Regions from separate parts of the Streptomyces sp. NPDC005435 genome, predicted to be linked through region 2. Evidence: predicted binding sites of a transcription regulator. Region 2 holds the regulator's gene; the other holds the start of a gene.
The links. Region 2 encodes HrcA, which represses chaperone genes, less so after heat shock. Its sites were predicted from a motif close to TTNGCACTCNGNNNNNCNGAGTGCNAA; they were not measured.
Positions count from the first base shown of each region.

Region 1: groES (co-chaperone GroES) is a predicted target of HrcA. The motif match lies at 1,017-1,043, and genes of this name have one in related genera.

Region 1 is NZ_JBEXEQ010000019.1:45,297-50,565, reverse strand. Features, by position in the region: gene AB0898_RS23665 (polysaccharide deacetylase family protein) at 1-41, shown strand, start outside; gene AB0898_RS23660 (hypothetical protein) at 104-844, shown strand; gene groES (co-chaperone GroES) at 1,189-1,497, shown strand; gene groL (chaperonin GroEL) at 1,615-3,243, shown strand; gene AB0898_RS23645 (hypothetical protein) at 3,358-4,245, shown strand; gene AB0898_RS23640 (hypothetical protein) at 4,303-4,494, opposite strand; gene AB0898_RS23635 (SDR family oxidoreductase) at 5,037-5,269, opposite strand, start outside.
Region 2 is NZ_JBEXEQ010000021.1:80,193-85,461, reverse strand. Features, by position in the region: gene AB0898_RS25195 (MBL fold metallo-hydrolase) at 1-614, opposite strand, end outside; gene hrcA (heat-inducible transcriptional repressor HrcA) at 775-1,791, shown strand; gene dnaJ (molecular chaperone DnaJ) at 1,792-2,937, shown strand; gene AB0898_RS25180 (nitronate monooxygenase) at 3,048-4,118, shown strand; gene AB0898_RS25175 (16S rRNA (uracil(1498)-N(3))-methyltransferase) at 4,115-4,861, shown strand; gene AB0898_RS25170 (hypothetical protein) at 4,875-5,269, opposite strand, start outside.

The DNA of each region.
Region 1 (5,269 bases), on a different contig from region 2:
CCGAGGGCTACGCGGTCGCCCGCCTGGAGGACTACCTGTGAGCCATGGGGGGCGGGTACGGGTTCTCGTTCTCGGGCGGGGGCGCCCGGTGAGGGCCGGGGGCGTGCGCGCCGCGCTGTGCGCCGTCCTCGCCGCGTCCGCCCTCCTGACGGGCTGCGCCCAGTCCGTCGACCCCATCGAACGCCTCGGCAAGAAGGCCGCCGAGCGGGTCCACCGCCCCGTCGTACGCGCCGACCGCGCCTACCGCCACTGGGGCCTGCCCGCCCCCCTCGCCGCGGCCCCGCACCACGCGGTGCCCGCCCGTACGAGCACCCACCTGCCCCCCGTCGTCGACCGCGTCCCCACCACCGACAAGGTCGTCTTCCTCACCTACGACGACGGCGCCGGCCAGGACCCCCGCCTCGCCACCCTGATCCGCGAACTCCGCCTCCCCGTCACGGTCTTCGCCACCCCCGGCACCACCCTGCGCGCCCCGGGCGCGACCGTCGAACGCCGCGCCCCCCGCCGGGGCACCCTCCCCGGCCTCCCCTACGCCCGCCAGCGCGCCGCCATCTGCGCCCACCCCACCCCCCGCCTCCTGCGCCCCCGCCACGCCACGTACGACCACACCACCCTCCGCGCCGCCGCCCGCTGCGGCATCACGGCGCTGGTCCTCTGGCGCGCAACGGTCACCTCGACGGGCCTCACCTACACCCGCGGCACCCACACCCTCCTCCCGGGCGACATCGTCCGAGTCGGCCCGGCCCGCGGCCCGGCGACGGCACTGGGGGAACGGACGGCGAGACTCCTGCGGAGGGTGCAGGAGCGGGGGCTGACGGTGGGCCACTTGGAGGACTACCTGTAGGCACTTCGATCCGCACGGCGCAGGCGAGGCCCGTAACGGCGGCCACTGTCAAGCCCGTCCGGCGTTTGAGGACGAGGCCCTTTCGGGGCCGAAAGCGGGGGTCCGGGGGCGCGGCCCCCGCAACGGTGGACGCAACTCCCCGCACCGACATCCCCGACGCGCCGCACGGCAATTGGCACTCCGCTTGACCGAGTGCTAACCCCGGTCATAGTCTCGGCTCTGGCACTCGGCAGCAGAGAGTGCCAACAAAGCGACGGGCAGGTCCGGCACCCGCGACGACGGACCACCTGGTCGCCACCTCAGACAGTCAACCCCGTGTGATCTCAGAAGGGGGAGGTCGGATCGTGACGACCGCCAGCTCCAAGGTTGCCATCAAGCCGCTTGAGGACCGCATCGTGGTCCAGCCGCTGGATGCCGAGCAGACCACGGCCTCTGGCCTGGTCATCCCGGACACCGCGAAGGAGAAGCCCCAGGAGGGCGCCGTCCTCGCCGTCGGTCCGGGCCGCTTCGAGAACGGCGAGCGCCTGCCGCTCGACGTCAAGGTCGGCGACATCGTGCTGTACAGCAAGTACGGCGGCACCGAGGTGAAGTACAACGGCGACGAGTACCTCGTCCTCTCGGCCCGCGACGTTCTCGCGATCATCGAGAAGTAGTTCACCCGAAGCAGTCTCTGCTTCCACTGCGCCCCTGGCCCCCCGCGACCGAGAGGAAGCCGGGCGGCCGGGGGCGCGGTCACATCCACCCAGATTTCCGAGAGGGCTACCGCTGTCATGGCGAAGACTCTGAAGTTCGACGAGGACGCCCGTCGCGCCCTTGAGCGCGGCGTCAACAAGCTGGCCGACACGGTGAAGGTGACGATCGGCCCCCGCGGCCGCAACGTCGTCATCGACAAGAAGTTCGGCGCGCCCACCATCACCAACGACGGTGTCACGATCGCCCGTGAGGTCGAGATCGAGGACCCGTTCGAGAACCTCGGCGCCCAGCTGGTGAAGGAGGTGGCGACCAAGACCAACGACATCGCGGGTGACGGCACCACCACCGCCACCGTGCTCGCCCAGGCGCTGGTGCGCGAGGGCCTGAAGAACGTCGCCGCCGGCGCCTCCCCGGCCTCCCTGAAGAAGGGCATCGACGCCGCCGTCAAGGCCGTCTCCGAGGACCTGCACGCCGCGGCCCGCCCGATCGACGAGAAGTCGGACATCGCCGCCGTCGCCGCGCTCTCCGCGCAGGACGACCAGGTCGGCGAGCTGATCGCCGAGGCCATGGACAAGGTCGGCAAGGACGGTGTCATCACCGTCGAGGAGTCCAACACCTTCGGTCTGGAGCTGGACTTCACCGAGGGCATGGCCTTCGACAAGGGCTACCTGTCCCCGTACTTCGTCACCGACCAGGAGCGTATGGAGGCCGTCCTCGACGACCCGTACATCCTGATCAACCAGGGCAAGATCTCCTCCATCACCGAGCTGCTCCCGCTGCTTGAGAAGATCATCCAGACCAACGCCTCCCGGCCGCTGCTGATCATCGCCGAGGACGTCGAGGGCGAGGCCCTGTCGACCCTGGTCGTCAACAAGATCCGCGGCACCTTCAACGCCGTCGCGGTGAAGGCCCCCGGCTTCGGCGACCGCCGCAAGGCGATGCTGCAGGACATGGCCGTCCTCACCGGCGCCACCGTCATCTCCGAGGAGGTCGGCCTCAAGCTCGACCAGGCCGGCCTGGACGTGCTGGGCTCCGCCCGCCGCGTGACGGTCACCAAGGACGACACGACGATCGTCGAGGGCGCCGGCAAGTCCGAGGACGTCCAGGGCCGCGTCAACCAGATCAAGGCCGAGATCGAGAACACGGACTCCGACTGGGACCGCGAGAAGCTCCAGGAGCGCCTCGCGAAGCTGGCCGGCGGCGTGTGCGTGATCAAGGTCGGCGCCGCCACCGAGGTGGAGCTGAAGGAGAAGAAGCACCGTCTGGAGGACGCCATCTCCGCGACCCGCGCCGCGGTCGAGGAGGGCATCGTCTCCGGTGGTGGCTCCGCTCTGGTGCACGCCTCCAAGGTCCTCGACGGCAACCTCGGCAAGACCGGCGACGAGGCCACCGGTGTCTCGGTCGTCCGCAACGCCGTGGTCGAGCCCCTGCGCTGGATCGGCGAGAACGCCGGCCAGGAGGGCTACGTCATCGTCTCCAAGGTCAAGGACATGGAGAAGGGCCAGGGCTACAACGCCGCCACCGGCGAGTACGGCGACCTGATCAAGGCCGGCGTCATCGACCCGGTCAAGGTCACCCGCTCCGCCCTGGAGAACGCCGCCTCCATCGCCGCCCTCCTCCTGACGACCGAGACCCTGGTCGTCGAGAAGAAGGAAGAGGAAGAGGCCACCGCCGGTCACAGCCACGGCCACGGTCACTCGCACTGAGGCCGACACCCCGGCACCGAGGCCCGGCACCCCACGAGGGGCGCCGGGCCTCGGCGTTGCGCGACTGTCGCCGAGCTCTTTCTTCGTGCGGTCGATGGAGGGGGGAACCCAGTCATGGGAGCCATGACGTACAACTTCCTCACCGTGGAGCCTTTGACGAGCGGGGCCGTCGCGACTGCTCTGGCGCGGTGGCTGGGGCTGAGTGTGGAGGACGTGGATGTCGCCGACGAGGACACCGACCAGGATCTGCGGAACTGGGACGCGCTGGTGCTGTGCGAGAAGGCGACGGTTCTGGGGGATATGAACACGTCTCTGGACATCTACGTCCAGGAGGCGGTCCAACCGCATGCCGGCGAGCGCGACTTGGGCGTGGCCTTCGCCCGGGCGGCGGATGTCGTCGTCCTCTTTCCCGCCGAGGAGATGCCGCCGAGCGCGTACTGGCTCGCCACGGAGGACGGGCTCGTGACGCGGGCCCGTCTGTACGAGTCCGACGAGGAAGAGCCCCGTTTCACGATCGACAGGGTGGAAGCGCCCGTCGCCCGGCTTCCCCAGGTCACCGTCGCCCGTATCCCCGAAGTGGTCCGCGAGGCGAAGACCGCCACTCCGCTGGGGGACGCCTTCGTCGCGCGGGTGCGGAGCTCGCACTCGGAGGAGGCCGGCTCTCCGGGAACGCCGCTGTGGCAGGCGGGCAACCGCCTGTGCGCCCGGGAGAAGCTCGTACGTCAGATGGGAGCCGACTGGGCTCCTTCCGGGTGGTACCCGCTGGACCTCTGCCGAGAGCGCCTGGAAGCCCGGGACAAGCTGGAAGGCATGAGCGCTCAACTCCCGCTGGAAGCGGCCGCGTTGCTGCATGCCTCGCTGGAGCCCCTGGACGCCCTCTTCGCCGAAGCGACCGTCGCCGGCCCCGTCGGCCTGCTCCGCGGCGAGCCGGCCGGTGCCGAAAGCGCCGCCCCCGCTCACGGCTGGTGGTGGGACCGCCGCCCCGAACCGCTGCCTTGGTGACATGACGAACCCGCGCACGCCGGACACCGCGGACCGATCCGCGACGACGCGTCCCGCTCAGCCCAGCACCCGCCGGCCGGCCCCGGCGGTGACGATGAGGTTCCAGGCCGTGCCGGCGCCGCCGTCGCCGGACCACCGGGTGGCGAAGGTGTCGGCCAGGCTTCGTACGGCGGGTTTCGCGGTCTTGGGGGTGTGGGTGACGGTGAGTTCGACGTCGTAGTCGTGTGGGCCGAGGTGGACGAGGACCACGTGGGCGGTGTGCCGCGCCCGCTGTCGGTGGCCGTGTGCGGAGGCCCAGGACCGGAAGTCGCGGGAGAGGCCGGCGCCGGTTCGCGGTGGGTGACGGGGCCGGTGGGCGGACGGCGGTCCGAGCCGCTGGTCACGCCGTGCCGACAGCCCCGTACCCAGGCGCCGCGGTCCCCGTCCACGACGTCGCGCGGCCGGGCCGTCAGAGACCGGCGTACGCAGCCACCCCACACCACCTCGCGGATCGCGGCCCCCTTGCCGCCGTCCCGGAAGATCCGCTTGACCTCCCGCGTCGTACGCCACCTGGTAAGCGCGTGCGACGGGGGTGTGCGAGGCCGGCGGCGCGCCGCCGCCGCAGGAAACGGTGACCAGGCCGAGCAGGGCCGCCGCGACGGTGAGCCCGGCCGACCGTGCCCGTACAGATGCGCGCATGCCCGGCTTCCTCGCGACGTCCTCGGCGGTTCCACCCGTCACAGGCTCATCGCGCTGTCCCGGTTGCCCCTCGAAGCGGCTTCACGTGCGGTGCCGTCGGACGACACCCCGCGTCACTGCGGCCCGTACTTGCGCCCCGTCCGCGCGCTGAGCGTCCCCAGCAGGCCGCGTGGCGCGACCTTCGCCAGGCCCATCAGGGTCTTGTAGCGGGGGTCCGGGATGGAGAGGGTCTTGCCGCGCGAGAGGTCTTCGAGGGCCTCGGCGACGACCTTGTCGGCGTCGAGCCACATCCAGCCGGGGATGTTGTCGGTGCCCATGCCCGCGCGCTGATGGAACTCGGTGCGGA
Region 2 (5,269 bases):
GCGAGCAGCCGGTCCAGGGCGGCGGGCCAGCGGGCGGGGACGGCGTCCGGGCCCGCCTGGGGTTCGCCGGACTCCTCGACCAGGTCGCCGCAGAAGACCACCTCGGGCGAACCGGGGACCAGGACCGCGAGATCGTGGGCGGTGTGGGCCGGCCCGACGTTGGCGAGGAGCACCTGGCGGCCGCCGCCGAGGTCGAGCGTCCACTCGCCGGAGACCGGGTGTCCGGGCGGGGTCAGGGCGGCCGTCGCGGCGTCGGCCTCGCCGGCGGGCAGACCGTTCCCGATCGCGTCCCGGCGCAGCTCCTCGCGGGCGTGCGCGGAGGTCATGTCCACGCCGACGGCGGCGTACGTCTTCGCTCCGGTGAAGGCGGGAGTGCCCAGGACGTGATCGAAATGCGGGTGGGTCAGCGCGAGATGGGTCACATCCCGCCCCGCCAGCCGCCGGGCCGCCGCCGCGATCCGGGCCCCCTCCGCGAGGCTCGACCCCGCGTCCACGAGCAGCGCCGTGTCCGCCCCGACGACCAGCCCCGCCGTACAGTCCCAGCCGGGCAGCCGGCACCGCCCGACCCCCTCGGCCAACCTCTCCCACCCCAGGTCTTCCCAAGTCACGCTCATACCGGGACGCTAGCCGCAACAAGCCGGGCAGTACCGCTGACCTTGCCCGGGCGGTACCCCACGGCCGTACACTGGGCCGGGGAAGTCTGGCACTCGCACGAGCCGAGTGCCAGGGGAGAGAGCCGAGTGCCGTGGGGCGACAAGATGGAGGTGCGCGCCGATGCTGAGTGAACGCAGGCTTCAGGTGCTGCGCGCCATCGTCCAGGACTACGTGGGCACCGAGGAGCCGGTCGGGTCGAAGGCGCTCACCGAGCGGCACAACCTCGGCGTCTCCCCGGCCACCGTGCGCAACGACATGGCCGCCCTGGAGGACGAGGGCTTCATCGCCCAGCCGCACACCAGCGCCGGCCGCATCCCCACCGACAAGGGGTACCGCCTCTTCGTCGACAAGCTCGCGGGCGTCAAGCCGATGTCGGCGCCCGAGCGGCGCGCGATCCAGAACTTCCTGGACGGCGCCGTCGACCTGGACGACGTGGTGGCCCGTACGGTCCGGCTGCTCGCGCAGCTCACCCGGCAGGTCGCCGTCGTGCAGTACCCCTCGCTGACCCGCTCGACCGTGCGGCACGTGGAGCTGCTCTCGCTCGCCCCGGCGCGCCTGATGCTCGTGCTGATCACGGACACCGGCCGGGTCGAGCAGCGCATGGTCGACTGCCCGGTGCCGTTCGGCGAATCCTCGCTCGCCGATCTGCGCGCCCGGCTCAACAGCCGGGTCGCCGGACGCCGGTTCAGCGATGTGCCGCGACTGGTCGAAGACCTCCCCGATGCGTTCGAGGCCGACGATCGCGGTACCGTCTCCACAGTGCTCTCCACACTGCTGGAGACACTGGTCGAGGAGAACGAGGAACGGCTGATGATCGGCGGCACCGCCAATCTCACCCGTTTCGGACACGACTTCCCCCTGGTGATCAGGCCCGTCCTGGAGGCACTTGAGGAGCAGGTCGTGCTGCTCAAGCTCCTCGGCGAGGCCAAAGATCCGGGCGTCACCGTGCGTATCGGGCACGAGAACGCCCACGAAGGACTCAACTCCACGTCCGTCGTGTCGGTCGGCTACGGTTCGGGCGGCGAGGCGGTTGCCAAGCTCGGCGTGGTCGGACCGACCCGCATGGACTACCCGGGAACGATGGGAGCGGTACGCGCAGTGGCACGGTACGTCGGACAGATCCTGGCGGAGTCGTAAGTGGCCACGGATTACTACGCCGTTCTCGGCGTGCGCCGCGACGCGTCGCAGGATGAGATCAAGAAGGCGTTCCGCAGGCTCGCACGCGAGCTGCACCCGGACGTCAATCCCGATCCGAAGACGCAGGAGCGGTTCAAGGAGATCAACGCCGCTTACGAGGTGTTGTCGGACCCGCAGAAGAAGCAGGTCTACGACCTCGGCGGCGACCCGCTCTCCCAGTCGGGCGGCGCGGGCGCCGGTGCGGCCGGCGGCTTCGGCGCCGGTGGCTTCGGCAACTTCTCCGACATCATGGACGCGTTCTTCGGCACGGCGTCGCAGCGCGGCCCGCGCTCGCGTACGCGGCGCGGCCAGGACGCCATGATCCGGATCGAGGTCGAGCTGGACGAGGCGGCCTTCGGTACGACCAAGGACATCCAGGTCGACACCGCGGTCGTCTGCAACACCTGCAGCGGCGAGGGCGCCGCCCCCGGCACCACCGCGCAGACCTGTGACATGTGCCGCGGCCGGGGTGAGGTCTCCCAGGTCACCCGGTCCTTCCTGGGCCAGGTCATGACCTCGCGGCCCTGCCCCCAGTGCCAGGGCTTCGGCACCGTGGTCCCGACCCCGTGCCCCGAGTGCGCGGGCGACGGCCGGGTCCGCTCCCGGCGCACCCTGACGGTGAAGATCCCGGCCGGTGTCGACAACGGCACCCGCATCCAGCTCGCGGGCGAGGGTGAGGTCGGCCCCGGCGGCGGCCCCGCCGGTGACCTGTACGTCGAGATCCACGAGCTGCCGCACTCCACCTTCCAGCGGCGCGGCGACGACCTGCACTGCACGGTCACCATCCCGATGACGGCCGCGGCCCTCGGCACCAAGGTGCCGCTGGAGACGCTGGACGGCATGGAGGAGGTCGACATACGGCCCGGCACCCAGTCCGGCCAGTCGATCCCGCTGCACAACCGGGGCGTCACGCATCTGCGCGGCGGCGGCCGGGGCGACCTGATCGTGCACGTCGAGGTGACCACCCCGACCAAGCTCGACCCGGAGCAGGAGCGGCTGCTGCGCGAACTGGCCAAGCTGCGTGGCGAGGAGCGGCCCACGGGTCAGTTCCAGCCCGGTCAGCAGGGGCTGTTCTCGCGGCTGAAGGACGCGTTCAACGGCCGCTGACCGCGAGCGTTGATGTGGGGAGGGGGCGCCCGGCGCCCCCTCCCCTCGTTTCGGGGCACGGTCACCGGGTTCGATTCGGACTCGCGCGGCGGACGTGACACGATGCGGACATGCCCCTCGCCGATCTCCTCACGCTTCCGATCGTGCAGGCACCCATGGCGGGCGGCGTCTCCACCCCGGAACTGGCCGCCGCCGTCTGCGAGGCGGGCGGCCTCGGCTTCCTCGCCGGGGGTTATCGGGCCCCGGACGCGCTGCGCGCGGACATCGAGCGGCTGCGCGGCCTGACCGGCCGCCCCTTCGGCGTCAACCTCTTCCTGCCCCAGCCGCACCCGGCCGACCCCGCCGCCGTCGAGCCGTACGCCCGGAGCCTCGCCGGGGAGAGCGAGCGCTACGGCACCGCGACCGGCGACCCGTACGGCCCGGCCGACGACGGCTACGACGCCAAGCTGGCCCTGCTCCTCGCCGACCCGGTCCCCGTCGTCTCCTTCCACTTCGGCGTGCCCGAGCCCGGGGTGCTGGACGCGCTGCGCCGCGCCGGGACGCTCACCCTGGTCACCGCCACCACCGCCGAGGAGGCCCGCGCGGTCGAGCGCGCCGGGGCCGCCGCCGTCATCGCGCAGGGCGTGGAGGCGGGCGGCCACCAGGGCACCCACACCGACGACCCCGGGCGCGACGGAACGGGCCTCGGCCTCCTCGCGCTGCTCGCGCAGGTCACCGAGGCCGTGGACCTCCCGGTCGTCGCGGCCGGCGGCCTCATGCGCGGCGCGCAGATCGCCGCCGTGCTCGCCGCCGGGGCCAGTGCCGCCCAGCTTGGTACGGCCTTCCTCGCGACCCCCGAGTCCGGCGCGCCCGAACTCCACAAGCGGGCGCTGACCGACCCCGGCTTCCCGTACACCGCGCCGACCCGCGCCTTCACCGGACGCCCCGCCCGCGCCCTGGTCAACCGCTTCCTGCGCGAGCACGGCCCCGAGGCCCCCGCCGCCTACCCGGCCGTCCACCACCTGACCGCCCCGCTGCGCCGGGCCGCCGCCGGGGCCGGGGACGCGCAGGGCATGGCGCTGTGGGCGGGACAAGGACACCGGCTGGCCCGCGCGCTGCCGGCCGGGCGGCTTGTGGAGACACTGGCCGCCGAACTGCGCGCTGCGACAACAGAGTTGGCTGACGGAGGTGGCGCGGGATGACCGCTCCCGTGTTCGTGGTGGAGGACTTCGGCCCGGAGGGCGGACCGTTCGTCCTGGACGGCCCCGAGGGACGGCACGCCGTCTCCGTGAAGCGGCTCCAGGCGGGCGAGGAGGTCGTCCTCACCGACGGCGCCGGACGCCACGCCGTGGCCGAGGTGACCGGCACCGAGGGCAAGGACCGGCTGCTCGTCCGGCTCGGCGCGGTCGTGGAGGAGCCCGAGCCCGCCCCGCGTATCACCGTCGTCCAGGCGCTGCCCAAGGGCGACCGGGGCGAACTCGCCGTCGAGACCATGACCGAGGTCGGCGTCGACCGCGTCGTGCCCTGGCAGGCGGCCCGCTGCATCACCCAGTGGAAGGGCGACCGGGGCCTGAAGGCGCTCGGCAAGTGGCGCTCCACCGCGCGCGAGGCGGGCAAGCAGTCCCGCCGGGTCCGCTTCCCCGAGGTCGCGGAGGCGGCCACCACCAAGCAGGTCGCCGCGCTGCTCGCGGAGGCCGACTTCGCCGCCGTGCTGCACTCGGACTTCGAGCACGAGAGCGTGCCGCTGGCCACCGTGGACCTCCCCGCGACGGGCGACATCGTGCTCGTCGTCGGACCCGAAGGGGGCGTCTCCCGCGACGAGTTGGCGCTCTTCGAGGAGGCCGGCGCCCGCGCCTGCGTCCTCGGTCCGTCCGTCCTGCGCACCTCCACCGCCGGAACGGCGGCCGCCGCCCTCCTCCTGGGCCGCACCGGCCGCTGGTCCTGACCGGGGGCCCGCCTCAAGGACCCGGAGGGCCGTGCGGTGGAGCTTCAGGAGTGGCCGCGCTCGCGAGGGTGACCGTGACGGCGGGCAGGAGTTCCCAGCCGTCCAACTCCCCGGATGTGTACCCGCTTTGGCGTGCCGCGTCCACGAACGCCCGTACGACGGCGGGCCGGTGCAGATTCACCGAACGGCCGTGCCCGTCGCCCACCAGCCCGGAGTGGGCGTAGGCCGCGCCGGTGCCCAGGACGCGCCCCGGGCCGTCCCGGAAGACGATCCGCAGCACGGTCCCCTCCCGGCTCAGGGTCAGCACCTCCTGGCACCCGGTGTCCGGGGTGTGCCGGTGCCGGACGGTCCACCGGTGGACGGTGCCGTCCGGAAGGGCCAGCCGCCTCACCCTGCGTACGCTGCGCA